DNA from 2 places in the Methylocystis borbori genome. Region 1 is predicted to be linked to the other one. Evidence: riboswitches for the same ligand, from Rfam matches in the RefSeq annotation. Region 1 holds a riboswitch; the other holds the start of a gene.

Evidence for each region. Region 1 has a riboswitch for cobalamin ahead of V3H18_RS14435 (CbtB domain-containing protein). Riboswitches for the same ligand answer to the same signal wherever they lie in the genome.
Region 2: it holds a riboswitch for cobalamin, as region 1 does, so the genes downstream of both, V3H18_RS11335 (TonB-dependent siderophore receptor) here and V3H18_RS14435 (CbtB domain-containing protein) in region 1, are expected to answer to the same signal.

What each region holds. Positions count from the first base shown of each region.
Region 1 is NZ_JAZHYN010000055.1:2,083-17,284, reverse strand. It holds gene V3H18_RS14475 (isoprenyl transferase) at 1-372, opposite strand, end outside; gene frr (ribosome recycling factor) at 454-1,014, opposite strand; gene pyrH (UMP kinase) at 1,202-1,930, opposite strand; gene V3H18_RS14460 (SDR family oxidoreductase) at 2,006-2,995, opposite strand; gene tsf (translation elongation factor Ts) at 3,259-4,185, opposite strand; gene V3H18_RS14450 (30S ribosomal protein S2) at 4,274-5,341, opposite strand; gene V3H18_RS14445 (hypothetical protein) at 5,779-5,970, shown strand; gene cobO (cob(I)yrinic acid a,c-diamide adenosyltransferase) at 6,133-6,750, opposite strand; cobalamin riboswitch at 6,791-7,000, shown strand; gene V3H18_RS14435 (CbtB domain-containing protein) at 7,046-7,231, shown strand; gene V3H18_RS14430 (CbtA family protein) at 7,244-7,906, shown strand; gene cobW (cobalamin biosynthesis protein CobW) at 7,906-8,940, shown strand; gene cobN (cobaltochelatase subunit CobN) at 8,947-12,348, shown strand; gene cobG (precorrin-3B synthase) at 12,332-13,615, shown strand; gene V3H18_RS14410 (precorrin-8X methylmutase) at 13,612-14,244, shown strand; gene V3H18_RS14405 (precorrin-2 C(20)-methyltransferase) at 14,241-15,005, shown strand; gene cobJ (precorrin-3B C(17)-methyltransferase) at 15,002-15,202, shown strand, end outside.
Region 2 is NZ_JAZHYN010000032.1:11,113-26,314, forward strand. It holds gene V3H18_RS11275 (Crp/Fnr family transcriptional regulator) at 1-46, opposite strand, end outside; gene leuD (3-isopropylmalate dehydratase small subunit) at 236-841, shown strand; gene lptB (LPS export ABC transporter ATP-binding protein) at 1,039-2,019, shown strand; gene rpoN (RNA polymerase factor sigma-54) at 2,163-3,725, shown strand; gene hpf (ribosome hibernation-promoting factor, HPF/YfiA family) at 4,096-4,686, shown strand; gene ptsN (PTS IIA-like nitrogen regulatory protein PtsN) at 4,853-5,317, shown strand; gene V3H18_RS11305 (con-10 family general stress protein) at 5,449-5,727, opposite strand; gene V3H18_RS11310 (response regulator) at 5,877-6,692, opposite strand; gene V3H18_RS11315 (NepR family anti-sigma factor) at 6,691-7,266, shown strand; gene V3H18_RS11320 (sigma-70 family RNA polymerase sigma factor) at 7,263-7,835, shown strand; gene fumC (class II fumarate hydratase) at 7,900-9,297, shown strand; gene V3H18_RS11330 (M20/M25/M40 family metallo-hydrolase) at 9,438-10,823, shown strand; cobalamin riboswitch at 10,889-11,091, shown strand; gene V3H18_RS11335 (TonB-dependent siderophore receptor) at 11,206-13,707, shown strand; gene V3H18_RS11340 (DUF7676 family protein) at 13,801-14,388, shown strand; gene V3H18_RS11345 (hypothetical protein) at 14,470-15,024, shown strand; gene V3H18_RS11350 (adenosylcobinamide amidohydrolase) at 15,083-15,202, shown strand, end outside.

The sequences.
Region 1 (15,202 bases):
GTCCAATATCTCGGGCGCGAGATCGCCGCGCGCGCCGATAACGCGCACGCGCACATTGCTCGCGTGAAGTTCGGCGAGATCGTTGCGGATGAAGCGATGCAGCAGGCCGAGAAGCATCTCGACCTCTTCGCGCGGGCGCGACCAGTTCTCGGCCGAGAAGGAATAAACGGTGAGATAGTCGATGCGAAGATTGATGGCGGCGCGCACGGCGCGGCGCAACGCCTCGACGCCGCGACGATGCCCCTCGAAGCGCGGCAGGCCGCGCGCCGCCGCCCAGCGGCCGTTGCCGTCCATGATCAGCGCGACATGGCGGGGCGACGCGCGCAAGTCCCGCGCGTTCGTCTCCGCCTCCAGAATGTCGCCTGCCGCCATTTCAAGGTTCCGCAATGTCGTCGGGCCGGATTCCCAGTAGGAGAATAGCAATAAAAGCGCTCCGCGCCGCGACGAACTATTCTATACTTGCATAATTTCCTTTTCCTTGGCGGCGAGCGCGGCGTCAATCTCCTTCACGATCTCGTCGGTCGCCTTTTGCACCTCGGTCTCGTGACGCTTTTCGTCGTCCTCGGGAATCGCGTGATCCTTCAGCAATTTCTTCAAGATGTCGAGGCCGTCGCGGCGCACGTGGCGCACGGCGACGCGCGCGTCCTCGGCGTATTTATGCGCGACCTTGACGAGCTCCTTGCGGCGCTGCTCATTCAATTCCGGCATGCGAATCCGCAGGATCTGCCCTTCCACCGTCGGCTGGAGCCCAAGGTTCGCCTCGCGAATCGCCTTATCGACGGCGATCACGAGCGCTTTGTCCCATACCTGCACCGAGATCAGCCGCGGCTCCGGCACGCTCACCGTCGCGACCTGATTGAGGGGCGACGCCTGGCCATAGGCCTCGACATGAACCGGATCGAGCAGGCTCGCCGAGGCGCGGCCGGTGCGCAGCCCGCCGAATTCGTGCTTGAGCGTCGCGAGCGCGCCCTGCATGCGGCGCTTTAAATCCGCTAGGTCGAAAATTTCCGCCATGATGTGTGCAACCCATCCTTCGCAAGCCGCCGCTTTTTTAAGAATAGCGGCGCGGCTCGAGCTTTTTATTCTTTCAGGCTTGGCCTGGCAAAGCGGCCAATGATGCGTTCGCCCCGGCGGGCGCCGGCGTTCCTCCCGCCCGCGCCGCGCATTGTGACATGTTTTTCGCCGGGCGCGAAAAGGCGGCTTAAGGCGCGACCAGCGTCGCGCGGGACGTCCCGGCGAGCGCCCCTGCGATCGCGCCCTCCTCGGCGATGGAGAAGACGATGATCGGAATCTTATTCTCCCGCGCAAGGGCGAAGGCCGCCGTATCCATCACCGCGAGATTTTTGGCGATGGCCTCGTCATGGGTGAGGCGCTCGTAGCGGGTCGCGCTGGAATCGCGCTTAGGATCGGCGGTGTAGACGCCGTCGACTTGCGTCGCCTTCAGCACCGCGTCGGCCGAAAGCTCCGCCGCGCGGAGCACGGCGCCGGTGTCCGTCGTGAAGAACGGATTGCCGGTGCCGCCCGCCGCGATGACGACGCGGCCCTTGTCGAGGTGATGCAGGGCGGCGCGGCGCGAGAAGGATTCGCACACCGAAGGCATCGGCACGGCGGAGAGGCAGCGCGCGGCGCGCCCCTGCCCTTCGACCGCCTGCTCCAGCGCGAGCCCGTTCATGACGGTGGCGAGCATGCCGATCGAGTCGGCCCGCGCCCGCTCTATGCCGCTGTCGGCGCCCTTGATGCCGCGAAAGAAATTGCCGCCGCCGACGACGACGGCGATTTCATGCCCGGCCGCGGCGGCGTTCGCGAGATCGGCGGCAATGCGGGCCAGCGTCGCGGCGTCGAGCCCATGCGGCGCGGAACCCTGGAGGGCCTCGCCGGACAGTTTGACGACCACGCGCCTGTAACGTCGCGTCGGAGCGTGGTCTGACATCTGGCGAATCTCGCTGGCTGAGGCGGGGCGCGACCTTCATACGAACGGCGCGCCGCCGCCGCAAGTGGACCAGCGTTAGGGACCCGCCTCGCCACCCGTCGCGCCGAAGACTTGACCTGTGCAGAAGCTCGCCTCGTTCGAGGCGAGAAGCACGTAAAGCGGCGCGATCTCGGCGGGCTGGCCCGGACGCCCCAAGGGCGTGTCGTGGCCGAACTTCGTGAGATGGTCGGGAAACTGCCCGCCGCTCGGCTGCAGCGCCGTCCAGAACGGTCCCGGCGCGACGGCGTTGACGCGGATCCCCCGCTCGGCGAGCTGCTTGGCGAGGCATTTGCTGAAATTGAGAATCGCCGCCTTCGTCGCCGAATAATCGAGAAGATGCGGCGACGGATCGAACGCCACGATGGAGCTCGTATTGATGATCGCGGAGCCCGGCCGCAAGTGGGGAACCGCAGCCTTGGTGATCCAGAACAGAGCATAGAGATTGGTGCGGAAGGTCCAGTCGAGGTCATCCGTCGTAATGTCGAGGATCGATTCGCGCGCCTGCTGGCGCGCGGCGTTATTGACCAGAATATCGAGGCCGCCAAGGTCCCGCGCCGCGTCTTCGACGAGCCTTATGCAAAACGCCTCGTCGCGGATGTCGCCAGGGATCGCCGTCGTCTTGACGCCGGCTTCGCCCATCAAATCCATGACCTCTTCGGCGTCGGCCTCTTCTTCCGGAAGATAGTTGAGCGCGACATCCGCTCCTTCGCGCGCGAAGGCGATGGCGGTCGCCCGGCCAATGCCGCTGTCGCCGCCGGTGATGAGCGCCTTGCGGCCAAGCAATCTTCCGGAGCCCTTGTAACTGTCCTCTCCGTGATCGGGACGCGGCGTCATTTGGCCGGCGAGGCCAGGCCAGGGCTGCGTCTGTTTCTCGAAGGGGGGCTTGGGGTGGAGACGCCGAGGGTCGGACAACGGCCGTCCGCTCGGCGAGTCGGCAAATCCGAGCATCGAAGCCGTGGCTTTCGCGAAGCTCTCTGCGCGAGGTCCGCGAAGGATGTCATCTGCGGCGTTTTTTTTGCTGCGCATGCGTCGCTCCGTCTGCTCGGTCTCCGCCAATTAGCGCGCTTTCCGATCAGTCGAGATCGTCTGATCGATAAGAAATCGCGCCAAATTAATAGGCTGGAGCAAGTTCTTATCGAAAAAGTCTGTCAACTTTTTCGGAACCTGCTCTAAGCGAAAACGCTCGAGTCTAAACGCCCCGCGCCGACGAATGTTTCAGGCGCAACCGCGCGCAAAAAACCCGGGCCGCTTTGGCGACCCGGGACGATATCGAACGAAAGGGAGGTAGATTACCCCTTCGCGGCGGCGGCGACCTCGGCGGCGAAGTCGCTCGTCGCCTTTTCGATGCCCTCGCCCAGCGCATAGCGCTTGAAGCCTTTAATGGCGATCGGCGCGCCCGCCTTGCCTTCCAGCTCCTTCACCGCCTGCGCGACCGTCTTGGCGTTATGATCGGGATGGTTCGAGACCTGATCGAGCAGGCAAACCTCCTTGGCGTAGGTCTTGATGCCGGATTCGACGATCTTCTGAAGCACGTTCTCGGGCTTGCCGGCGTTCTTCTCGGCGAGGAGCTTCTTCTCGCGCTCGACCGTCGCGGGATCGAGGCCGGAAGCGTCGAGCGCCAGCGGATTGGCGGACGCGACATGCATCGCGAGCTGGCGCGCGAGCGCGGCGAGCACCTCCTTGTCGCCCTTCGATTCGAGCGCGACGATCACCGCGATCTTGCCCTGGCCGTCGACGACCTGCGCATGCACATAGCGGCCGACGACGCCGTCCTCGACGCTCAAGGACGCGGCGCGGCGCAGCGTGAGATTTTCGCCGATGGCGGCGATGGCGTTGGTGATCGCCTCCGCCACCGAGCCGCCGCCGGGATAGGCTTCCGCGCCGAGCGCCTCGACGTCGGTCTTGCCGCTTTGGAGCGCCACCTCGGCGACGTTCTTCACGAGCGTCTGGAAGTCGGCGTTGCGGGCGACGAAATCCGTCTCGGAATTGACTTCGACGACGACGCCGGTCTTGTCGCCCGTCAGCGCCGCGACGAGGCCCTCGGCGGCGACGCGGTCGGCTTTCTTCGCCGCCTTCGAGAGGCCTTTCTTACGCAGCCAGTCGACGGCCGCTTCGAAATCGCCGTCGGTCTGGGTGAGCGCGGCCTTGCAATCCATCATGCCGGCGCCGGTGCTCTCGCGCAGTTCCTTCACAAGGGCGGCGGTGATCGTAGCCATGGTCGAAATTCCTTTTCTAGGGATCATGCGACGGCGCCGGCCCATCGGACCGGCGCGCGCGTCTTAATTTGTGAACGTGACGGGCGGATCAGGCCGCGAGCAGGGACTTCGCCTGATCCACCCAACCGTCGCGCGCGATGCGGCCATTGAGCTTCAATTCGGCGTCGAGCTTTTCCACATCGGCCGGGGTCATCGCCGCGATCTGCCAATAATGATAGACGCCGGCGTCGTTCAGTTTCTTGATGAGCTGCGGGCCGAGGCCGTGAAGCTTGGCGAGATCGTCGGGCGCGCCGCGCGGCGCCGACAGGAGTTCGAAAGCCTCGCTCGGCGCTTCCGCATCCGCGGTTGCGGCCTCGACGGCGATCTCCTCGGCCGTGCGCAAATCCTCGCGGATGACCGGGCGCCCCTCGAGCGCCGGCTCGGCCTCCGGCGTCTCCGCCGCGCCCATGTCGACGCCCAGCGCCCCCTGGCCGCGCGAAATGCCGTCGAGCGCCGCCTTGGCGATGAGGTCGCAATAAAGCGCGATGGCGCGGCCGGCGTCGTCATTGCCGGGGATCGGATGCGACACCCCGTCGGGATCGCAATTGGTGTCGAGCACGGCGACGACCGGGATCTTGAGGCGGTTCGCCTCCTTGATCGCCAGCTGCTCCTTATTCGTGTCGATCACGAAAATAAGGTCCGGCGTGCCGCCCATGTCCTTAATGCCGCCGAGCGCGCGCTCGAGCTTGTCGCGCTCGCGGGTGAGCAGCAGGCGCTCTTTCTTGGTGACGCCCGCGCCGCCGGCCGAGAGCTGATCGTCGAGCTTGCGCAAGCGGTTGATCGAGCCGGAAATCGTCTTCCAATTCGTCAGCGTGCCGCCGAGCCAGCGGGAGTTGATGTAATATTGCGCGCTGCGCTTGGCGGCGTCGGCGATCTCATCCTGCGCCTGGCGCTTGGTGCCGACGAAAAGCACGCGGCCGCCCTTGGCGACGGTGTCGGACACCACTTTAAGCGCCTGATGCAGCAACGGCACCGTCTGCGCGAGATCGATGATATGGATGTTGTTGCGCGCCCCGAAGATAAAGGGGGCCATTTTCGGGTTCCAGCGGTGCGACTGGTGGCCGAAATGGGCGCCGGCCTCAAGAAGGCCGCGCATGGTGAAATCAGGAAGCGCCATTGTCGTTTCTCCGGTTGAGCCGCGGCGAAAGGGAATTTGAGAGGCCGGAAGCCGGCCACCGGAACGACGTCTTGAGGCAGACGCCGCATGAACCCTCGCCTGTGGGATGGCGGCGCTTATAGGCGAAGCGCCGCGGGCCGGCAAGGGGCCAAAAAGCGCCGGCTCGGCGCGGCCGTTTCGCCCGCTCTCGACGATGCTGGAGCGGCGGTCGGCGAAGCGGCGCGAATTTAGGCAAAGGCATCGATTTTTGCGGCGCGAAATTTCATGTGGCCGCGACCAGTTGTCGCATGTCAACATAATGTTTTCATTTAAAAAATATCCAGTTTTGACTCCTTTTAAACCCCCTCAATGAACGCATTGCCATCCGCGTTGAAACAAGCTAGGCTAACCACGATGCGGCAAGCATTCAGCTAAAATCAAGAACAGGGGGAAATCGCATGGCCGTCAACGTTCACAGCTCCGGCGATATCGGTAAGATGCTTCTTTGGGTCGCCGCCTTCGTGGCTTTCGTCGTCGTCGCTCTGACATGGGTTCCGGACTGGATCTCTCCCGAGGGAACCAACGGCACGGGCAACCGCCAGGGCATGGAAGGCGAAGGCGTGGGCCGCACTTCCAAGATGATTCAGTAAGACGACCCCTGCAACGACTTGCCGGGGGTTTTATCGCCTCCGGTTTTTCGTGTAGGGCGGTCCAGCGGTTACGCCATGGATCGAGACAGGAGCCGACGCCTCCGGCCAAGACCGGGCGTCGGCCTCTTTTTGGTGGCCGTTCCGTTCCAGCGGCATCCGCTCCTAAAACTCAATCCCCTCCTGCGCTTTGACGCCGGCGGCGAAATGGTGCTTCACCAGCGTCATTTCCGTCACGAGATCGGCGCAGGCGATCAGTTCCGGCTTGGCGTTGCGCCCGGTGACGACAACGTTGAGATCGTCGCGCCGCCCCGTGAGCGCGGCGAGCACTTCCGCAAGCGGCAGATGCTCGTAGCGCAGCGCGATGTTCAATTCGTCGAGCGCGAGCAGCCGGATTTCGGGGTCGTCCATAAGCTCTAAGGCCTTGTCCCAGGCGCGCCGCGCCGCCGCCTCGTCGCGGGCGCGGTCCTGGGTCTCCCAGGTGAAGCCCTCGCCGAGCGTATGCCAGGAGACGTTTCCGAGCTTTTCGAGCATGTCGCGCTCGCCGCTGCGCCATTGGCCCTTGCCGAATTGCACGACGCCGACCTTCCAGCCATGGCCAAGCGCGCGCAAGACGAGGCCGAAAGCCGCCGTCGACTTGCCCTTGCCGGCGCCGGTATGGACCATGAGCAGGCCCTTGCGCGTAATGGTCTTGCTCGCGACCTCGGCGTCCTGAACGGCCTTGCGCTTCTCCATCTTCTCGCGATGGCGGCGCGCTTCTTCGTCTTCATTCGGTTCGGCCATCGCGCGCTCCTTTACCCGTTTGACGGCGGCATGACGCGCGCATATGACTAATCGCGACGGTCCTTCGCAAGAAGGCGAAGAGGGAACGCGGCGAGTCTTTTTCGACATTTCCGCGGCTGCCCCCGCAACTGTAGCCGGCGAGGCCCGCGCCATCCGCCACTGAGCGATAGGCTTGAAAGAGCGCGCTTGGGAAGGCGGCGCGGACCTGGGACCCGGGAGCCAGGAGACCTGCCGTCGCGGCGATTTTCGCCACACGCATCGCAGCGCCGCCGGCGGGGCGGCAGGGAGACAGATTATGAACGCCAAATCATTCGCTACTTCCGCCGCGCTCGCGCCTTCCAAGGCCGAAGCGCTGAAAGCGTCCGTCGTCGCGCTGTTTCTCGGCGTCGGCCTCGTCTGGCTCGCCGGCTTCGCCTATCCCGAAAGCGTGCATGAGGCGGCGCATGATACGCGCCACGCCCTCTCCTTTCCCTGTCACTAAGCCGAATCACGCGTGATCGCGCGCGTTTTGGCGACCGGCCTCGTCGCCGGATTGATTGCGGGGCTTGCTGTCGCGGCCCTGCAGCATCTGACGACGACGCCGCTCATTCTCGCGGCCGAAGTCTATGAGACGGCGCAGCACGCGCATGAAAGCGCCGCAGAGGCCGCGCCCGCTTTCGAAGGCTTGCGCCGAACCGCCGCGACGAGCGTCGCGACCATCGCCGTCTCGATCGGCTATGCGTTGATCCTCATCGCCGCCATGCTTCTCTCCGGCGAAAGGATCGGCCCGCGCCGCGCTGCGCTGTGGGCCGCCTGCGCCTTCGCGGCGACGGGGCTCGCGACGAGTCTCGGCCTCGCGCCGCAGCTTCCGGGCATGGCGGAGACCGATCTCACGGGACGGCAGATCTGGTGGTTCGCCACGGCGGCCTCTACCGGCGCCGGACTTTATGCGCTGCTGCGACTCGATGGAATCGCCGCCACGCTCATAGGCGTCGCGCTGATCGCCCTGCCGCATTTTTTCGCGCCGCAGCCCGCGACGCCCGACAGCGCCGTCCCGGCCGAACTCGCCGCGCGCTTCGCCGCCTCTTCGCTCGCGGTACAGGCCGCGAGCTGGACGCTCGCCGGCGTTTTCGCCGGCCTTATCTGGCGGCTTTTGTCGCGCGAAGAGGAAGCCTGATGAGCGCCGCCAAAATCCCGACGACGATCGTCACCGGCTTTCTCGGCGCCGGCAAGACGACGCTGATCCGCCATGTGCTGGAGAACGCCAAGGACCGGCGCCTCGCGCTCGTCATCAATGAATTCGGCGACATTGGAGTCGACGGGGAAATATTGCGCGCCTGCGGCGTCGAAAATTGTCCCGAGGAAAATATCGTCGAACTCGCCAATGGCTGTCTATGCTGCACGGTCGCCGACGATTTCATCCCCGCGATCGAGGCGCTGCTCGCGCATGAGAAACGCCCCGATCACATCATCATCGAGACCTCGGGCCTCGCGTTGCCCAAGCCGCTCGTCAAAGCCTTCGACTGGCCGGCGATCCGCTCGAAGCTCACCGTCGACGGCGTCATCGCCGTCATCGACGGCAAGGCGGTAGCGGAAGGGCGTTTCGCCGACAATCTCGACGCGATCGCGCAAGAACGTGAAGAGACGCAAACGATCGACCACGACAATCCGCTCGAAGAAGTGTTCGAGGATCAGCTTCTCTGCGCCGATCTCATCATCCTCAACAAGACGGATCTACTTGACGCCGACGAAGAGCGCGCGGTGACCGCGCGTCTCGCGGAGGGCGCGCGCGAGGCCGCGAAAGTGGTGCGCGCGCGCGAGGGCCGCGTCGATCCGCTCATCCTGCTCGGCCTCAACGCCGCGGCGGAGAGCGACATCGCCAATCGTCCCTCGCATCATGATTTGGAGCCCGGCCACGATCACGACGATTTCGACAGTTTCGTCGTCGCCCTGCCGGCGATCGTCGAGCCGACGGCGCTGATCGAGAGGATCATTGGCGCGGCGCGCGCGCATGACGTGCTGCGGGTCAAAGGATTCATCGAGGTCGCCGGCAAGCCGATGCGCCTGCTGGTGCAGGGCGTCGGCGCGCGCGTGCAGCATCATTTCGACCGCGCCTGGAAGCCGGGCGAAGCGCGCGCCAGCCGTCTTGTCGTCATCGGCGAGAAGGGCATCGATCGCGACGCCGTCATCGCCATGCTGTCGCAGCCGTGATCCGCCATGCATCTCCTCCCGCGCGATCTCCATGGTCTCGACGACGCCGACGCGGCGGTCGATCTTGGGCAGACGCCGGCCGATATTTTGTTTCTGTCCTTTTCGGATTCGGAGCTGCGCCTGCTTGCGCGTCTTTATGAGCAGGACGCCGCCAATCTTCCGAGCCTGCGCTGCGCGTCGCTGGCGCAATTGAAGCACCCCTACTCCGTCGATCTCTATCTCGACGCCGTGGCGCGCCAGGCGAAGCTCATTGTCGTACGCCTTCTCGGCGGCAAGGACTATTGGGCCTATGGCGTCGACGAATTGCAGGCGCTCGCGCGGACTCGCGGCGTCGCGCTCGCCATTGTTCCGGGCGACGCGCATGGCGACGCGCGTCTCGCGCAAGCCTCGACGCTTGAAGCGGGCGCGCTCGCGCGCATCTGGCGCTTTTTCCAGCATGGCGGGCCGGACAATCTGCGCGCGTTCCTCGGCTACGCCGCGACGCTGGGGGGCTTTGAGGCGCCGTGGCGCGAGAGCGTTCCCGTCGCCAATGCGGGGCGCTTTGACGGCGCCTGTCGCACGGGCGGAACGCTGCGCGCGACCATCGTTTTCTACCGCGCGCTTTATCTTGCCGACGATGTCGCGCCGATCCTCGCGCTTGCCGACGCGCTCGCCGAACGCGGCTTTTGCGTCGAGGCGCTTTATGTCGCCAGCCTGAAGGACGCGGAGAGCGAAAGTTTCGTCGCGCGGTCGCTCGACGCTTTTGCGCCCGACGTCATTCTCAACGCCACCGCCTTTTCGGCGCGTCGCGACGGGGGAAGCGCGCTCGACCGCGCCGACGCGCCGGTGTTGCAGATCGCGCTCGCCACCTCTTCGCGCGCGGCCTGGGCCGCCTCCATGCGCGGCGCCAATGGCGCCGATCTCGCGATGAATGTCGTGCTGCCGGAAGTCGACGGGCGCATCTTCACTCGCGCCATTTCCTTCAAGGAGGAATCGCCGCTTCGACTCGCGACGGAATTCAGCGAAACGCGCCATGCGCCGGAATGTTCGCGCATCGCTTACGTCGCCGATCTCGCGATGAATTGGGCGCGGCTGCGGCGCAAGCCCAACGCCGAGAAAAGCCTCGCGCTCATTCTCTCCGACTATCCCGCCCGCCGCGGGCGCGGCGGCTACGCCATCGGCCTCGACGCCGAGGCGAGCGCGTATGAGATTATCGAGGCGCTGCAAGAGGCGGGATATGATGTTGGCGCTGACTCTGAGCGCGCCATCCTTCTCTCGCTTGCGGGAGAAGGTGTCGCCACGCAGTGGCGACGGATGAGGGCCCTCACCCGACCCGGCTTCGCCGGAAGCGGGAGAGGGGAGAGCGCGTTATCCTTGTTGCGTCATCTGGAAGATGGGACATTCGTCGTCAGTTTCTCTCTCGACGACTATCTCGCGCTGCTCGCCACCCTCCCCGCCGCCTTCGTCGAAAGCGTCAACGAAGCCTGGGGGGCGCCGCAGGACGATCCGAGCGTCGAAGGCGGCGCCTTTCGCTTCTCCTGCATCGAATCCGGCGGGCTCGTCATCGCGCTGCAGCCGGATCGCGGCGCGCGCGCGGAGCGCTATGAGACCTATCACGATATTCAGCGCGCGCCGCGCCACGCCTATGTCGCCTTCTATCTCTGGTTGCGCCACGCGCGAAAGATCGACGCGCTCATTCATCTCGGCGCGCATGGCACGCTCGAATGGCTGCCCGGCAAATCCGTGATGCTCTCGGAAAGCTGCGCGCCGGAAGCCGTGCTGGGGCCGACGCCGCTCGTCTATCCCTTCATCGTCAACGATCCCGGCGAAGCGGCGCAGGCGAAGCGCCGCACAGGCGCCGTGACCATCGGCCATCTGACGCCGCCGCTGGTTGACGCCGGGCTTTTCGACGCCGCCGCGAAGATCGAAACGCTGCTCGACGAATATGCGACCGCGAATGCGCTCGACGCGCGCCGCGCCAGACTCATCGCCGGCGCGATCATCGACGAAGCCGAATGCAGCGGCCTCGCCGCCGAATGCGGCGTCTCGCGAGAGGCCGACATCGCCGAGACGCTGACGCGGCTCGACGCCTTCATGTGCGACCTGAAGGAAATGCGCATCGGCGACGGGCTGCATGTCTTTGGGCGCAGCGACCCAGATCCCATGCGCGACGCCTGCGCGCGCGCCGAATGCTCGGCGCTGCTCGCCGCGCTCGCGGGGCGCTTCGTCGAGCCCGGCCCCGCCGGCGCGCCCTCGCGTGCGCGCGCCGACGTTCTGCCGACGGGCCGCAATCTCTATTGCATCGACCCGCGCCATGCGCCGACGCAGACGGCCTATGACATTGGCCGGCGCGCGGCGGCGGAAGTGATGACGCGCCATGCGCAAAGCCATGGCGACTATCCGCGCCATGTCATGGTCGATCTCTGGGGCAGCGCGACCATCCGCACCGGCGGCGAGGATTTCGCGCAGGCGCTCGCGCTGCTCGGCGTCGCGCCGCGCTGGGAGACGGCGAGCGCGCGCGTCATCGGCTTCGAGATCCTGCCACAGGCGCGGCTCGACTTTCCGCGCGTCGACGTGACGCTGCAGGTCTCGGGGCTTTTCCGCGACATGTTTCCGGGTCTCATCGCGCTCTTCGACGACGCGGTGCGCGCCGTCGCCGCGCTCGACGAAGAAGCGGCGTTCAATCCGTTGGCGGAAGCCGAGGACCTTCGCCGCGTCTTCGGCGCCGCCGACGGCGTCTATGGCCTTGGCGTGAGCGCGCGCGTTACAAGCAGCGACTGGTCGAGCCGCGACGATCTTGGCCGCGCCTATCTCGCCGCCGCCGGCCACGCCTATGGGCGCGCGGGCGAAAGCGCGCCGGCGCTCGACGCCTTCAGCGCGCAAGTGGCCCGCGCCGACGCGCATCTGCATGTGCAGGACATGGCGGAGGTCGATGTTCTCACCGGCCCGGCCTTCGCCGATTTCGAGGGCGGCTTCGCCGCCGCCAACGCCATGCTCGGCGGCGCGGCCGAGCTTGTGCATCTCGACGCGACGCGCCCCGAACGCTTGCGCGCCCGCGCGCTGAAGCAAGAGATCGCGCGCGTGCTGCGCATGCGCCTCGCCAATCCGCAATGGCTCAAGGGCCAGATGCGCCACGGCCATCGCGGCGCCGGCGAAATCGCCGAGACGATTGACAATCTTTACGCCTTCGCCGCGACGAGCGGACTCGTCAGCGATGCGCAATTCGATCTCGCCTTCGCGGCGACGCTCGGCGACGACTCTATCCGCGATTTTTTGACGCGCGAGAACCCGCGCGCGCAGGAGGCCATCGCTTACGTTTTTTCCGAGGCGCTCGCGCGCGGCCTGTGGCGCACGCGGCGCAACAGCGTCCGCGCGCTTCTGGGCAAAGCGAGCGAGCAAGAAGGGAGCCGCCTTGCAACTGAGGCCTGAAATCAAGGGCTGGTGCCCCGGCGCCCATGCGCCCATGCAGAGCGGCGACGGCCTCTTGATCCGCGCCAAGGCGATCGGCTCGCATATGAGCGCCGCGCAGGCGCGCGAGATCGCACGGATCGCGGAAAGCTGCGGCAATGGGCTCATTGATCTCTCGCAGCGTGCGCAATGGCAATTGCGCGGCATGAGCGAAGCGACGCTCTTCGAAGCCCAGCGGCGCCTCGACGCGATCGGCCTGCTTGCGCCAGACGCGGACGCGGAGCGCGTCGCCAATATTATCGCTTCGCCGCTCGCGGGCCTCGACGCCACGGCGGCTTTCGACGCCAATGCAATGGCCGTCCGCCTCGCGACGGCGTTACAGAGCGATCCGCGACTCAGCGCCCTGCCGACGAAATTTCTTTTTCTCATCGACGACGGCGGCGCGCTGTCGCTCGCGGGCGCCGAGGCCGATATTCGCATCGAGGCGACGAAGGACGGCCGCGTCGCGATCCGCCTCGCCGGCGCGCCGGATTTGGCCGCCTTCGTTGAGCCGGAAGAAGCGATGGCGTCGGCGCTCCGCCTCGCGCGCGCCTTCATCGAATTGCGCGCCGCTCATGCATATGTCTTCCGCCGCGTCGGCGCGCTTGTCGAAACGCTTGGCGCGGAGGCGATGCCGCGCCTCGCCGGGCTCTCCTTTAAAAGAGGCGCCGCTGTGCGCCCGCCGACGCCTCCCGCGCAGATTTATGGGGCGCAGCGCAATGGCGGGGTCGCCTACGCCGGCGTCGCCGCGCCCTTCGGGCGTTGGCGGGCGCGCGAACTCGCCATCATCGCCGAACTCGCAGCGGGCGACGGCATGAATGAATTGCGCCTCACGCCCTGGCGCGCCCTGCTGATCCCGACGCCCGACGAAGGAGCGGCGCGAAGAATCATCGCGCGTGCGGAACGCCTCGACTTCATCACATCGGCGGGCGACGAAAGGCTCGCCGTCGTCGCCTGCCCCGGCGCGCCGGAATGCGAGCAGGCGCTTGGCGAAACGCGCGCTTATGCGAGCCGGCTTGCGCCGCTCGCGCGGCGCCTCGGCGGCGCCGACGGCGTCGTCCTGCATCTTTCCGGCTGCGCCAAGGGCTGCGCGCATCCCGCTGCGGCGCCAATCACGCTCGTCGTGACCGAGAATGGCTTCGATCTCATTGAAAACGGCGAAGCGGGCGGCGCGCCGCGTACAAGCGCGCTCACCTTCGACGCCGTGCTTCACGAGCTTGCCGCGCGCGCGGCGGAGCGGACGTCATGACGCGGCGCTTCGACTATATCCACGACGGCGCCGCGATTTATGCGCGCTCCTTCGCGACCATTCGCGCCGAGGCTAATCTTGCGCGCTTCGCGCCGGAGCAGGAAAAGATCGCGGTCCGCATGATCCATGCCTGCGGCATGGTGGAATTGGCGGACGACATAGAATTCTCGGCCGACTTCGTCGCCGCGGCGCGCGGCGCGCTGCGCAATGGCGCGCCGATCCTGTGCGATTCGAACATGGTGGCGCATGGCGTCACGCGTTCGCGGCTGCCTGCGGAAAACCCCGTCGTCTGCACGCTGCTGGAACCCAGCGTGCCGACGCTCGCCGCCGAAATCGGCAATACGCGTAGCGCCGCCGCGCTGGAACTCTGGCGCAACCGGCTCGACGGCGCGCTCGTCGCCGTCGGCAACGCCCCGACGGCGCTCTATCGGCTGCTCGAAATGATCGAGGAAGGGGCCGCGCCGCCCGCGGCGATTATCGGCATGCCGGTCGGCTTCGTCGGCGCGGCGGAATCGAAGGAGGCGCTGCGCGACTATGGCCGCATCCCCTTCATCATCGTCAAAGGCCGCAAAGGCGGCAGCGCCATGGCCGCTGCGGCCGTCAACGCGCTGGCGAGCGAAACGGAATGAACGCGCGCGCCGACGCTCTGCATGAAGGCGCCGCCGCGCTCGGTGCGCTCATTGGCGTCGGGCTCGGGCCCGGCGATCCCGAACTCGTGACGGTGAAGGCCGCGCGTCTCATCGGCGAAGCCAAGGTCGTCGCCTTCTTCGCCAAAGAGGGACGCGCCAGCCATGCGCGCGCCATCGCCGCGCCTTATCTCGCCCCGCGCTGCGAGGAGATTGCGCTGCTTTATCCGGTGACGACCGAAATTCCTTTCGACAATCCCGAATATGCCCAGGCGCTTCGCGAATTTTACGAAGAGAGCGTGCGGCGCATTCGCGCTATTCTCGAACAGGGCCGCGACGTGACGCTGCTCTGCGAGGGCGATCCGCTGCTCTACGGCTCCTTCATGCATATGTTCGCGCGGCTCGACGCGCGCTTTCGCATCGAGATTTGCGCCGGCGTCTCCGGCATGTCGGGATGTTTCGCGGCCGCGCGCCAGCCCATGGCCTGGGGCGACGACATTCTCACCGTCCTGCCGGCGACGCTCGACGAAGACATTCTTGCGCAGCGGCTCGCGGCGACCGACGCCGCCGTGGTGATGAAGCTCGGCGGCAATTTCGCCAAGCTGCGGCGCGCCATGACCCGCGCAGGGGTCATCGAACGGGCGATCTATGTCGAACGCGGCGCCATGCCCGGCGAGAAGATCATGCGCTTCGTCGACAAGCGCGACGACGAGGCGCCTTATTTCTCCATGGCGCTCGTGCCCGGTCGAGGGCGCCGGCCATGAGCGGCCGGCTGTATGTCGTCGGCCTCGGCCCCGCCGACGCGCGCTGGCTGACAGGCGAGGCGCAGGCGGCGCTGGAAGAAGCTCAGGACGTCATTGGCTATGCGCCCTATGTCGCGCGCGTGCCCGAGCGCACCGGCCAGACGCGGCTTGCAAGCGACAATCGCGTCGAGATCGAGCGCGCCCGGGAGGCGCTGACG
Region 2 (15,202 bases), on a different contig from region 1:
CGACGTGCCAGTTGTAATTTGGCGGGAGCAGGTATTGCAGGATCATGTCAACAGCAACTTGGCATATGTTTTTGACATGTTAGCAGAAGGCCCCGCGCCCGCGCGAGAGGTGGAGAAAAGTCGCGAGCGGTCGGGCTTCGCCCGGAGCGAGCGGCCCTCCAAACCCGCGCACTTTGCGGCCGACCGGGCGATTTGGTAAAGCGCCTTGGCTCAATTTCGCGCGAGGCCGAGGAAAATGGAAAAATTCGTCAAGCTCACCGGCGTCGCGGCGCCGCTCCCGATCATGAACGTCGACACCGACATGATCATTCCCAAGCAATTTCTCAAAACCATCCAGCGGACCGGGCTCGGCAAAGGCCTTTTCTCCGAAATGCGCTATCTGGAGGATGGCTCGGATAACCCGGATTTCGTGCTCAACAAGCCGGCCTATCGCCAGGCGAGCATTCTCGTCGCGGGCGATAATTTCGGCTGCGGCTCCTCGCGCGAACACGCTCCCTGGGCGCTGCTCGATTTCGGCGTGCGCTGCGTCATTTCGACGAGCTTCGCCGATATTTTCTATAATAACTGCTTCAAGAACGGCATTCTGCCGATCAAGGTCGACCCAGCCGACCTCGAGAAGCTGATGGACGACGCCACGCGCGGCGCGAACGCCACGCTGACGATCGATCTCGAAGCGCAGGAGATTCGCGGCCCCGATGGGGGCGTCGTGAAATTCGACATCGATCCCTTCCGCAAACACTGCCTTCTGAATGGATTGGACGACATCGGCCTGACGCTTCAAAAGGCGGAAAAAATAGACGCCTATGAAAAAAATGCCGCGGCGTCGCGTCCTTGGGCGTGATTCTTAGGCGTGATTCTTAGGCGTGATCTGGGCGTTTCCGGCAAAGCGCCTTAGCTTCGGCGCCGCGGCGCTTATATTAAGAATGGGCCCTTATGGGTCAGAGCCTTTTCCTCGAAGCGGCGACGGCGGGAGACCCTGCGCGGCCCGAGGCCCTGTAGAAAACTTCTGGACGCCAGCCTGCGACGGATATAGCGCGCTTGAACTATCTTTCCGCCCTTTCGACGCGCTTTCGCGCCGCCGGCCACTCGCTGGCCCGGCTCGCTGAAGGCGCGCGGCGCTCGCCGAAGCTCGACGAGATCGCCGAGAGCCAGTGGCGGGATACTGGCGCCCAAAATTTAGGCGCCATGGAGGATGCGCCGGGCGAGTTCGTGGAGAGGGCGGCGGCTTCGCAGGGCGAAGACGCGCCCCGTTTCGAGCCCGGAAGCTCCTTTCGGGAAGGACCCGGCTTCGATGGCCAGGGTCTGCTTTCGGTCCATAATCTCGCGAAATCCTACAAGGCGCGTCGCGTCGTCGAGGATGTGAGCCTGCATGTCGCGCGGGGCGAGGCGGTCGGGCTTCTCGGCCCCAACGGCGCCGGCAAGACCACTGTTTTTTATATGATTACAGGGCTGGTAAAGCCCGATAAGGGCGTCATCTCCCTCGACGGCTATGACGTGACGCCGCTGCCAATGTATCGGCGCGCGCGGCTCGGCATCGGCTATCTGCCTCAGGAAGCTTCTGTTTTTCGTGGTCTTTCCGTCGAGGACAATATTCGCGCGGTGCTCGAAATCACCCAGCCTGATCCGAAGAAGCGCGAGGAGGAGCTCGAGACGCTCCTCGACGAATTCCGCCTGACCCGCATGCGGCAGACGCCCGCCGTGGCGCTGTCGGGCGGCGAAAGGCGGCGCTGCGAGATCGCCAGGGCGCTGGCCGGCCATCCGTCCTTCATGCTGCTCGACGAGCCTTTCGCCGGCATCGACCCGATCGCGGTCGGCGGCATTCAGGATTTGGTGCGCCAGCTCAAAGCGCGCGGCATCGGCGTGCTTATCACCGACCACAGCGTGCGCGAGACGCTCGGCCTCACCGACCGCGCCTACATCATCTACAACGGCCATGTGCTGACAGAGGGCCCGCCCGAGGAGATCGTCGCCAATCCCGACGTGCGCCGCATCTATCTTGGGGAAGACTTCCGCATGTAGCGAGCGGGTGATTAACCCTTGGGCGTTTCTCTCGCTGCGGCGCCGCAAGTTTTAGCCTGCAAAAGTCGCGCCGCCATGTTATAAGCTTTCCAAGCAAAAACCGGGCCGCAAAGGCGGCCGAACGGCGCGTGCGAGTCGGCAAAATGGCGATGTCCACCAAATTAATGATGCGTCAGGGCCAAGCTCTGGTCATGACGCCCCAGTTGCTGCAGGCGATCAAGCTGCTGCAATTTTCGAATTTGGAGCTTTCCGCCTTTCTGCATGACGAACTGGAGCGCAACCCCCTGCTCGAGGCGCAGGAAAGCGACGCCGGGCCGATCGACGAGGCCCGCGCGGCGGGAGAAAGCGAAATTCTCCTCGACTCCTTCGACGCGCCCCAGGAGGGCGACTGGGCGCGCAGCGAACTCGTCGTCGATCAAGCCGCGCTCGTCGCCGATCTCGACGCCGATATGAGCAACGGCTTCGAGGCGGCCGAGCCCGTGAGCGCGTCGCCGACGCGCGACGAGACGCAGGAAGGGGCCGGTCTTTCGGCCACCTCCTGGACCGGCGCGGCGGGCGGCGGCGTCGACGGCGAGGCCCCCAATCTCGAAGCTTATGTCGCCCAGCGGCCGAGCCTGCATGAGCATCTCGCCGAACAGCTTGCGCTCGCCTGCCCGGACCCGCGCTTGCGCATCATCGGACAGGCGATCATCGATTCGATCGACGAGAGCGGCTATCTGCGCGAAGATCTGGCCGAGATCGCCGCGCGCCTCGAGGCCGATCCAAAGGAGGCGGAAGGCGTTCTGGCGACGATCCAGACTTTCGATCCCTCGGGCGTCGGCGCCCGCGACCTCGCCGAATGTCTCGCGATCCAGCTCAAGGAGCGCGACCGCTACGATCCGGCGATGCAGATTTTCATCGCCAATCTGCCGCTCGTCGCCCGCCGCGACCTGGCGCAGCTCGCCAAGCTCTGCGGCGTCGACGAGGAGGATGTCGCCGACATGGCGGCGGAGCTGCGACGGTTGGAGCCCAAGCCCGGTCGCGCCTTCGGCGGCGCGCCGATCCAGCCGCTCGTCGCCGACGTCATCGTGCGCCCGGCGGCGGACGGCGGCTGGCATGTGGAGTTGAACGCCGACGCCCTGCCGCGCGTCCTGGTCAATCACAGCTACGCGGCGAAGGTGAGCGCCGTCGCCACCGGCGCCGCCGATAAGAGCTTCATTTCGACGTGCCTGCAAAACGCCAATTGGCTGACGAAGAGCCTGGAGCAGCGCGCGCGCACCATTCTCAAGGTCGCCTCCGAAATCGTGCGGCTGCAGGACGCCTTTCTCGCCCATGGCGTCGAGCATTTGCGGCCCTTGAATCTGCGCACTGTCGCCGACGCGATCGGCATGCATGAATCGACCGTTTCGCGCGTCACCTCCAACAAATATATGATGACGCCGCGCGGCGTTTTCGAATTGAAATATTTCTTCTCCGCCTCCATCGCCACGACGAGCGGCGGGGCGGCCCATTCGGCCGAGGCGGTGCGCTTCCGCATCAAGCAGATGATCGACCGCGAGACGCCCGACGACATTCTGTCCGACGACGCGATCGTCGAGCGGCTCAAGGCGAGCGACATCGACATTGCGCGCCGCACGGTGGCGAAATATCGCGACAGCCTGCGCATCCCTTCCTCCGTCGACCGGCGCCGCGCCAAGGTGGCGCAGGCCCGCGCGACGACCCACTGATAATTGGCTTCCGGGAGTCCGCGCCAAAACTTTCGGGGCGGCCGATGGGCGCCATTGACTTCCCCGGCATAGGCTTCTAACGCTGCCCCGAAATTCCGGGGCCTGGCGAAATTGTCGGCGAATCGCCGACGCCTTAGGCGGAAGGTCGAACCTCGATTCGACGATTCGCGAAGAGGCGCTATGTTCTCGGATTGACGCATTTTCTACGCCGAATCGAGGGCCGCCTGGGCGGAAAATGCTGTAAAGAGCGGGAAGAAGCGATATTCGACGGCTCGGTTTGACGGCCGCCTTTGGCGAAACTTCGCGGAGGCGTCAGTCCCTGTCGGCGCGCAAAAGCGGCGCCTCGCGACGAAAACTTTCGGGATAGGCAATGTCTTTGAGGGTCTCCGGCAAGAACATCAACATCGGCGAAGCCCTGCGCACGCATGTCGCGCAGCGGCTGGAGTCGGCCGCGGCGAAATATTTCGACGGCGGCGTAAGCGGCCATGTCACCATCTCGCCCGAGGGCTCCGGCTATCGCGCCGATTGCAGCCTGCATCTCACCTCCGGCATCGTGCTGCAGGCCGATGGGCGGGCGCAGGATCCATACGCCTGTTTCGAGCAGGCCGCCGAGCGCCTCGAAAAGCGCTTGCGCCGCTATAAAAGCCGGCTCAAGAGCCATCACGAGCATGCGCCGGGCGACGGCGGCGCTCAGGCGGAGGTCGTCGCCTATCAGGTGCTGCAGGCGCCCGACCAGGAAAACGAGGCGCCCGCGGAGTTCAGTCCGGCGATCATCGCCGAATCGACGACGCGGCTGCGGCGGCTCTCCGTTTCGGCGGCGGTGCTCGATCTCGATCTTACCGGCGCGCCGGTGGTCGTCTTCCGCCATGTCAATACCGGACGCGTCAATGTCGTCTACCGGCGGGGCGACGACAATATCGGCTGGATCGACACGCCGGATTCCGAGGCCAAGGCGGGCTAACGAATTCGTCGCGGGGCGGCCATAATGATGGCTTCCTCGGCATATATCTTGCGATTTTCGTATGTCCTTTGAATTTGGCGAAAACGCGAGACGGTGAAATTTCATGGAAGGGCGAGGCGCGAGGGCGCGCCGGACCCTCCAGAGATGAAAACGGGATGATCGTCGCATGCGGCCAACCGATTTGATTTCGCCGGAGTCCGTCTGCGCCTCGCTGAAGGCCGCGACGAAAAAGCAGCTTCTGCAGGAATTGAGCGAAAAGGCCGCGAAAATCTGCGGCGTGGCGGCGCGGGAAATCTTTGACGCCCTGCTGCATCGCGAGCGCCTGGGCTCCACGGGCATTGGCGAGGGAATCGCCATTCCACATGGAAAGCTCGCTAAATTAAAGGGAATCTATGGCGTGTTCGCCCGTCTAGAGCGCCCGGTCGACTTCGCCGCGCTCGACGGCGCGCCGGTAGACCTCGTCTTCATGATCCTCACGCCCGAAACCTCGGGCGCCGACCATCTGAAGGCGCTGGCCTGCGCGGCGCGCATGCTCCGGGACGCCGGCCTCGTCGCGACGCTGCGCGCGACGCGCGACGACAGCGCGCTTTATTCGCTCATCGCGCAGCGCTCCAAACCCCATGCCGCCTAGCGCGCTCCCTGATCACGCGAAATATGTGATCGATCGGGAATCGTCGAAAATCAAAATGCTGGAGCAGGTTCTCGTCGCAAAAATGCGGTATTTGAACTTGCTCTAGGCGCGTCTTTACGCCGCGCCGCTCCTTAGAGCGGCGCGGCCCGCTTCTGGGCGCCGCCGCCATGAGAGGCATGGCCGCCTTTGCGGCCGGCCTCTGAGGCCAGCGTATGGTCGCGCGAGAAGCTGCGTTTCGCCGGATTCACGCTCTGTCCTCCCTTGCGCCCGGCTCGGGCCGCAAGATCGGGATTTTGCGAGAAGCTGCGTTTTTCGTCAGGCACGCTCTTTCCGCCCTTACGCGCGATCGCCCGTTGCTTTTCGGGGTCCATCGACGCGAAGCCGCGGCTCGATTTCCTCATTTCCTCCATGGCCGCCTCTCAAAAGTCGCCCCAGAGCCCATGCTGTTATAACTCGCAAGCGCGGCTATTGTTTCTGGAACCGGTTTAATTTTTATTTTTCGGCGAGGGGCCGGCGCCCGGAGGGGCGCAAAAAAACTCTTTTTCCGCAATGAGATCCGTCAAGCGCCAGCGCGCGCCGCGCCATTTTCCTTGCGGCCGGCCCGCCGGTCGAAGAAGAGCGCCTGGCTGATGACCGCCTTGAGGCTTTCAACATTGAAGGGTTTGGCGATCAAAAAGGCCGGCTCTGGCGGCTCGCCAGTCAGGAATCGTTCCGGATAGGCGGTCACGAAGATCACCGGAGTCGACAAGGAGTTCAGAATTTCGTTTACTGCCTCGAGGCCGGAGCTGCCGTCGGCGAGCTGAATGTCGGCGAGGATCAGGCCTGGGCGGGCGTCCGCGATGGCGGCGACCGCCTCCGTGTGGGTGCGGGGCATGGCGACGACTCGGTGGCCCAGCTCTTCGACCACGGCCTTCAGGTCGAGGGCGATCAGCGGCTCATCTTCGATGATGAGCACGTCGGTCGCGATCTGATCGGCGATTTCGCCATTGGCCGTCTCGATGAGCGCCTGCGCGTCGCGCTCGGTGACATGCAGCGCACTGCCGATCTGCTCGGTGTCGAAGCCTTCGAGCGCATGTAGCAGAAAGGCGATGCGCGGCTTCAGCGAGATCGCGTCGAGATTGCGCCGCCCGTCTTCGGTCGGCTCGCCCGAGCGGTCGATTTCGGCGTTAATCGGCGACGTCGCCCAAACGTCGAGAAAGAGTTGATAGACCGCGACCCGCACATCCTCGGCGTCGGCGATTCGCTCCGGCTCCGCGACCACCGTTTCGAGCGTGGCGAGCACATAGGCGTCGCCGCCCTCGCGATCGCCGACCAAAGCGCGTGCGAAGCGTCGCAAATAGGGAATATGGGCTAACACGTCTTGCGATACCGACATGGCGGCGACTCCGGGCGCGTCGGCGCCCAAAAAATGTTGTGGGCAGACGCATTTATCTCGAATTGAAGGCGATGCGTCAAAACTGCACGGGGTTTTAGGGAACCAATCAACCAGCGGCGCGTTTTGCCTATCGTCCTTGCGGCGCACTATATCGCGCCGGATCGCGGCGGCTACAGGAATCATGCATTTACGAACAGAGGGCTCCATGGGGAACAAAAATCCGGAGAATATAGTTGCGCGCGCGAAAGCGGAGGATGACGCTTTCCCCAGCGGCGCCCGATATTCCCCAAGACCGGGTCCGCGTAAATTGGAAGCATTTGCAGGCGTAATGATGAGTCGGGACGAATTCTGCGGCGATCGCCGGGATGGCGGCGCGCCCCGCGCCGCGACGAAACCGGTCCCAAAGAAGCGTCAAGTCGAATTTCAGGACCCGATCGGCAAGGAATTGCGCAATCTCTACGACGACGTCGTGGCCCAGCCCGTGCCGGATAGGTTCCTTAATCTTCTGAACCAACTCGAGACGAATATGCTATCTTCTCTGGCGACAGTGCGAGCGCCGGGGAAGAGCGAGTGACGCAGAAAGAAGCGGGACAATCGGAAGGACAGACGTTAAAGGCTGAGCTCATTGCAGCTATTCCCAGCCTGCGCGCCTTCGCGGTGTCGATCTGCGGCAATTCGGATCGCGCCGATGATCTCGTTCAAGAGACGCTGGTCAAAGCCTGGGGAAGCCTCGCCTCCTTTTCGGAAGGCACCAATCTCACCGCCTGGCTCTTCACCATCCTGCGCAACATCTATTACAGCGAATATCGCAAGCGTCGCCGAGAGGCGCCAGATCCCGACGGCGCGATCGCCGCGCGGCTCGTCGCGCCCGAGTCGCAAAACGCCCATATGGATTTTCTCGACTTCCGCGACGCGCTGCAGAAGCTGCCGCTCGATCAGCGCGAGGCGCTGATTCTCGTCGCAGCGTCGGGACTGTCCTATGAAGAGGCCGCCGAAATCTGCGGCTGCGCGCCGGGCACGATGAAGAGCCGCGTCAATCGCGCGCGCAATCGTCTTTCCGAGCTGATGTCCGCGCCGCCCTCGACGCGCGAGACGCGCGAATGGGGCGCCGCCATGCGCCTCACCGAGGCGTCGCGCGATTGAACGGAAGTCGGAAATGCCGCATAGGGAGGCGCGTGAAGAACGCCTGTCCATGCGAGCGGAGACGATGACCGAAGATATCAGAATCGAACGCGACTCCTTTGGCGACATCGCCGTGCCCGCCTGGGCCTATTGGGGCGCGCAGACCCAGCGTTCGCATGAGAATTTTCCCATCGGCGGCGATCGCATGCCGATCGAGATCGTGCATGCGCTGGCGCGCATCAAGCTTGCCGCCGCCAAGGTCAACGCCAAGAAAGGCCTGCTGAAGCCGGAGATCGCCGACGCCATCGCCGCCGCCGCGCAGGAAGTCATCGACGGCAAGCTCGACGAACATTTCCCGCTCGTCGTCTGGCAAACCGGCTCCGGCACGCAGACGAATATGAACGTCAATGAGGTGATCGCCAATCGCGCTAATGAGACGCTCGGCGCGCCGCGCGGCTCGAAAGCGCCGGTGCATCCGAACGATCACGTCAATCTCGGCCAGTCCTCGAACGACAGTTTTCCGACCGCGATTCATATCGCCGGCGCGCTGACGATTTCGGGCAGACTTCTTCCCGCCGTCGAGCGTTTGCATATCGCGCTGAGCGCCAAGGCGGAGAAGTTCGCCCATATCATCAAGATCGGCCGCACCCATTTGCAGGACGCGACGCCGGTGACGCTCGGCCAGGAATTTTCCGGCTACGCCGCGCAAGCGGAATTCGCCGCGCGCCGCATCCATACCAGCCTTGCCGATCTGCTGCAGCTCGCGCAGGGCGGCACGGCGGTCGGCACCGGCGTCAACACCTTCAAGGGATTTGGCGAAGAGGTCGCCGCCAATATCGCCGGGCAGACGGGCCTGCCCTTCGTGACGGCGCCGAATAAATTCGAGGCGCTCGCGGCGCATGACGCGATCGTCTTCGTGCATGGCGCGCTTAATGCGCTGGCGTCGGGCCTTTACAAGATCGCTTGCGACATCCGCCTGCTTGGCTCGGGTCCGCGCGCTGGCTTCGGGGAATTGAGGCTTCCCGAAAACGAGCCGGGCTCCTCGATCATGCCAGGCAAGGTCAATCCGACGCAGGTCGAATCGCTTACCATGGTCTGCACGCGCGTCTTCGGCAATAACGCCACGATCACTTTCGCCGCGTCGCAGGGCCATCTCGAACTCAATGTGCTGAAGCCCGTTGTCGGCTTCGCGCTGCTCGAGTCGACGATCCTGCTCGCCGATGGGATCGACAGTTTCGTCAAGCGCTGCGTCGACGGCATCGAGGCGGACGAGGCGAACATCAAGCGCTTCCTCGACCGCTCGCTGATGCTCGTCACGGCGCTCGCGCCCAAGATCGGCTATGACGCGGCCTCGAAGATCGCCCGCGCCGCGCATCATAACGGCACGAGCCTGAAGGAGGAGGCGCTCGCCTCGGGCAAGGTGAGCGAAGCCGAATTCGACGAGATCGTGCGGCCGGAAAAGATGATTTCGCCGAGCGAGTGAGCATCTCCCCTTGACCTCCTCCTTCGAGACGCGCCCTTCGGGCGCTCCTCAGGACGAGGAAACCTCCCTGCGACAGCCCGCGCGCCTTTCCCTCGCCATTGATCGGCGCTAGTTTTCCTCTTGCAGGAGGAGCTCAACTCATGGCCGCGCTCGACGCCGTTCTCAGCACGATAGACGCCAATCTTGACGCTTCCACGGAGCGCCTGTTCGACCTGCTGAGCATCCCTTCCGTCTCGACCGATCCCGCCTATGCGCAGCATTGCCTGCGCGCCGCGAACTGGCTCAAGAATCAGCTCAATGGGCTCGGCTATGAGGCCGAGGTGCGCGCAACCCCCGGCCATCCGATCGTCGTCGGCCACGCCAAAGCGAAGCGCAAGGATGCGCCGCATGTGCTCTTTTACGGCCATTACGACGTGCAGCCGCCGGACCCGCTGGACTTATGGGAGAGCGAACCCTTCGCGCCGCGTCTCGCCGAGCGCAAGGAAGGCCAGGACATCGTCGCGCGCGGCGCCTCGGACGATAAGGGCCAGCTCATGACCTTTCTCGAAGCCTGCCGCGCATATGAAGCGAATGGCGGCCTGCCCTGCAACGTCACTTTTTTGTTCGAGGGCGAGGAGGAGACGGGTTCGCCTTCGCTTCCCGCTTTTCTCGCCGCGCATAAGGACGAACTCTCCGCCGCCGATCTCGCGCTTGTTTGCGACACCGGCATGTGGAACTCGGCGACGCCAGCGATCACCGTCATGCTGCGCGGGCTCGCGCAGGAGGAAGTGATCGTCAGAGGGCCGAGCCACGATCTGCATTCCGGCATGTTCGGCGGCCCGGTGCTCAATCCCATTCATGTGCTGGCGAAGATCATCGCCGATCTGCACGATGAAGAAGGCAAGGTGACGCTGCCGGGATTCTACGCCGGCGTGCCGGAGCTTCCCGAAGACATCGCCGAACAATGGCGCAATCTCGATTTCGACGAGAAGGCGTTTCTTTCGGGCATCGGCCTCACCCGCGTCGGCGGCGAGCCAGGCCGCGGGGTCATCGAACAGATCTGGGCGCGCCCCACTTGCGACGTGAATGGAATCATTGGCGGCTATACCGGCGCGGGCGCGAAGACCGTGCTGCCGGCGCAGGCTTCCGCCAAATTTTCCTTCCGTCTCGTCGGCAAGCAGGACCCGAAGGCGGTGATGGAGAGTTTCCGTGCCTTCGTGCGCGAGCGACTGCCGACGGACGCAAAGGCCGAATTCATTTCGCATGGCGCGTCGGGCGCGCTGCAATTGCCCTTCGGCTCGGAGGCGCTCAATCGCGCGCGCCGCGCGCTCGAACAGGAATGGGGCAAGGAGGCGGCGCTTGTCGGCTGCGGCGGCTCGATTCCGATCGTCGGCGCCTTCAAGCGCGATCTCAATATGGATGCGCTGATGATCGGCTTCGCGCTTGACGACGACCGCATTCATTCGCCGAATGAAAAATATTCCTACACGTCCTTTCACAAGGGAACGCGCTCCTGGGCGCGCGTGCTCGACGCGCTCGCGGCGTGATTGCAACGCTCCTTCATAATCGAAGCGCCGATCGTCGCGACCTCTTGACAGGCGCCGCGATGGGCGTTCTATTTCGCGAAGACGGTTCCTAACGGGATCAAAAGGGAATGCGGTGAGCGCGCTGACAAGCGTGCGATTCCGCGGCTGCCCCCGCAACTGTAAGCGGCGAGCCGACGACCATTCAGCCACTGGAGCAATAAGGCTCTGGGAAGGCGGTCCGAGGCGACAACCCGCGAGCCAGGAGACCTGCCGTCGCTTCGTGGTCACGCGCGAAAGCGTCGGGCGGGGTGCACCGATGCGGCCGAAGCCCTTCGCCTGAACTAGGCGCGACGGGCCGAGACCTTTCGCAGTGACGGCCCACGTTCGCTGCGAGTCCATACTCATGAAATCCCAATGCCCGACAGCCCCGAAAGGCGGCCTGCGCCTTCGCGCGCCCATCCTGCCCTGCGTTCTCATTGCAACTTTCGCATCGCCCGCTCTCGGCCAGGAAACGCTTCCAATCATTGAAATCGGCGCGCCGAAGCCGGATGTCGATCGCGCCGGCGGCGAGCCGGCGAGCGTCGGCAATAATGGGACGGAGATCGGGCCCGGAAACAACGGGCAAATATGCGCCGACGGAATTTGCAACGATCCCCATTCCTACGCCGCGCCGATCGAATCGCTCGGGACCAAGGTCAATGCGCCGGTGATGGACACGCCGGTCACGACGAAAATGGTCACGCGCCGGATGCTCGAGGACCAGCAGGCCATCACGCTCGACCAGGCGTTGAAGAACGTCAGCGGCGTCGCCTTCTCGGGCGGCGGCGACGCGGCGCTGGGGAATTCGTTCCGCCAGATCATTCTTCGCGGCTTTCCGACGCAGAATTATTTTCGCGACGGTTTCCGGGTCGACAGTTTCGGCCTTGCCTTCGCGGGCGCCAGCAATGTCGAAATGGCCAGTGTCGAGAGCGTCGAAGTGCTGAAAGGCCCGGCCGCCATCCTCTATGGCGCGGTGGAGCCCGGCGGCATCGTCAACATCAACACGAAGCAGCCATTGGACAAGCCGGCTTTCTCGCTGCAGCAGCAGATTGGCAGCTACTCATCCTACCGTACCACGATCGACGCGACAGGGCCGCTGACCTCAAACAAGGATCTGCTTTATCGCTTCGTCATGTCCTACGAGAACGACGGGTCGTTCCGCGCGTTCGGCTATAACAGAAATTTGATGATCAACCCTGTCGTGAGGTGGAACATCGACGCGAGCACCTGGGTTAGAGCGTCGTCTCAATTCCAGCAGAACAATTTCAATCAGGACATGTTTTTCGTGCCGTATTTCGGCATGTTCACCCCTCTTTGGCTCGGACGCAGCTTCAACTGGGGTCCGAAGTCGCCCTACAATGAACAGCAGAACTTCACCGAGCTCACCTGGCATCACGACTTCAATAAGGACTGGTCGATCCAGCAGACCGCCTTCATGCAGTTGTTGCGCAACGATTGGGCGGACAATGGCGGCTTCGGCTCCATCGCGGACTGCATCACGCCCGGGAGCACGTCCTGCTTCTCCTTCCCGTCGCCCAACAATGTCACGCTGAACTGGGGCGCCTATCCGTCGGACAACAGGCAGGCGGAATATGCGACGACGGTCAACCTCGTCGGGCATTTCAAAACCAGCGACTATCTCAATCACACGCTGCTCTCGGGCGTGGACTATTACCGTTACAATTTCAGAGGCCAGAATCTGCTCGCTCTGAACAATAGCTCAGACGTCCTGTTCGGGGCGCCGCAGCTTCCGACCCCCGCCTTCGGCCTTGTGCCCTACAACGCGACCGAGCAATACGCCGACAATCTGGGCGTCTATCTGCAGGATCAGATCAAGCTGCCTTATGGCGTCACCGTGCTCGGCGGCGCGCGCTATCAATATATCAACAGCAGAACAGGAGCCTCGGACAACTCAAAGTTCTGCGGCCCGTATTCCGACAATGCGTTTGCGGGACTGCTGATCCCCTGCAACTTCGACACGATCACGACGAGGTCGCAACTCGTCAATCAGCGAGTGACGCCGCGCGTCGGGCTTTTATGGCGGCCGCTCGAATGGGTGAGCTTCTATGGGAATTACGCCGAGTCCTACAGCCCGAATTACAACGGCAAACTGGTCTTGGGCACGAATGATCCGACGCCCCCGAGCGCCGGCGTGCAAACCGAGGGAGGCGTCAAGTTTTCCTTGCTCGACGGGAAGCTTCAGGCGACGGCGTCCTACTACCATCTGGTCAAGACGAATATTCCAATCGGAATCCCGAACGACTTCAACCATGTGATGGTCATTGGCGAAGGGCGCTCGCAGGGCCCGGAACTCGACATCCAGGGCGAACTCTTGCCCGGCTGGAGCGTAAACCTCGCCTACGCCAACACCGACGCGCTCACCACCAAATCCAATCCGACTTACCTCGGGGTCCCGGCTGTCGGATCGCCCATCCCCTTCGTTCCGCGCAACGTCGGCTCGTTGTCTTCAGCATACGAATTCAAGGCGGGCGATCTGAAAGGCCTGAGACTGGGCGCGCGATATGATTACACCGGATATCTTCCCTTCTATCATTACGCCAATGATGGAACTTATATCTATGGCCAGTCGACGCCGGGCTATGGGATCGTCGGCGTCTTTGGCGCTTATGAGTTCAACGTCGACCAGTTAAAGGTGACGGCGCAGCTCAATGTGAGCAATCTCTTCGACAAAACCTACTTCATCACCGGCGGATTGGGGCCGCAGGCTTTCGACGCCTCCCATCCCGGCGGCTATTCCGTGCCCTATACCAATCCGATGCAGGTGGGATGGAATCTGCCCGGGTATAATTACAACGTGATCGGCGCGCCGCGGATGCTCCGCGGATCGATCAAAGTGTCGTTCTAAGACGGCGCGATCGCGCGTCACGCGATGCGGGAGCGTTCAAAACGCTCCCGCATCGGAGTCGATAGGTTCACGACAAATAGAAAGCGCATCGCCATGACCGAAGTTGTCGAAAGAGCGCCCCAGCGAATCGTCGAAGCCGACGGCGCGGCGCTCGATGTCTTCTCCCTGCCGCTAGACACGGCGAGCCTCGAAGAACTCTTTCGCGACCTTTTCGAAAATCACTGGAGCGAAATCGTCTTCGGGCCGATCATTCAGGGCGCGGCGTGGGAAATTCACGCCGAGCGTCCGCCGACGCGCATCAGGCTGCTCGACGGCTATCTCACCGTCGCTTTCGGCGTCACGCATTTTCATGTCTGCATCGGCGAGAATAAGGGACCGCGCAATCGTCCGACCTCTCCCGAACTTGCGAGACTCAGGCGCACCTCGCGCGCCGAACTTTATCGCCGCCTCGGCTCCACTTGCGTTCCCATGTCCTGGGGATTGCAGCTGTTCAACGGCGCCGGCGAACAGCAGATCACCGTGCTGCTCCCCAACCCGTTTCTTGAGCCGAAGACCGACAGGTTTCTGAAAGAACCGGATTGGTCGCGCCTCGCGCTTTGGGACAAGCTGCGCGCGCGCTGGCTCGGGCTTCACGAGCCCGACGCCATCGATCGCTCCGCGAGCCGCTTCACCCATGCATGACGTTTTTCCCCGTTTCGATTCCCGCGAGACGCGGGGCGAAAAGCCGGCCCGCGCCGGCGTCAAACCGAAAGGAGACTTCTCATGACATTTACGCTTTCCGCCCTCTCGCCCGAGCGTCGCTTCGCGCTTTGGGCGATAACGCTCATCGTTGCAAGCGTTCTCTCGAGCTTCGCGCTCGCCTGCGCCATCCCGCTTGCGGGCTTCGCCACTGTTGCGGCGCTCACCTCTAAGCGTCGCGCGGCGCTGCTGCTGACGGGCGCGGTCTGGCTCGCCAATCAGTCCGTCGGCTTCCTCTTCCAGCATTATCCGACAGACGCGAGCACGCTTGCCTGGGGCGCCGGCCTCGGCGTCATCGCGCTTCTTTCCTGCGAGACGGCGGGTCTGCTCGCGCGCCGCTTTGATGGAATCGCCGGCGGCGTCGCTTCCTTCCTCGCCGCTTTCGTCGTCTACGAAGGCCTCATTCTCGCCGCTACGGCCGCGACGGGCCCCGGCGTCGAGCATGTCACGGCGCCGGTCGTCTCCTGGATCTTCTTCGTCAATCTATGCGCTTTCGTGGGGCTCATGACCGCGAAGGCGGCAGGCGGCGTCCTCGCCGATCGCAAGGCGCCGGCGGCGTTCGCGCCGCGCGCGGCCTGAACGAGAGAGCGGCGCGCGCGTTCTGCGCCCGCCGCCTTTCGGAATTTCGCATCCTCGCATGAAGCCGCCCTTCGCGCTCGACTGCGCGCCGCCCTTTCTCGTCATTCGCTTTGACGACATCCATCGAACGCTCGGCTGGTCGATCGCCAGACCGGGCTTCCAATATCTGCGGGAAATC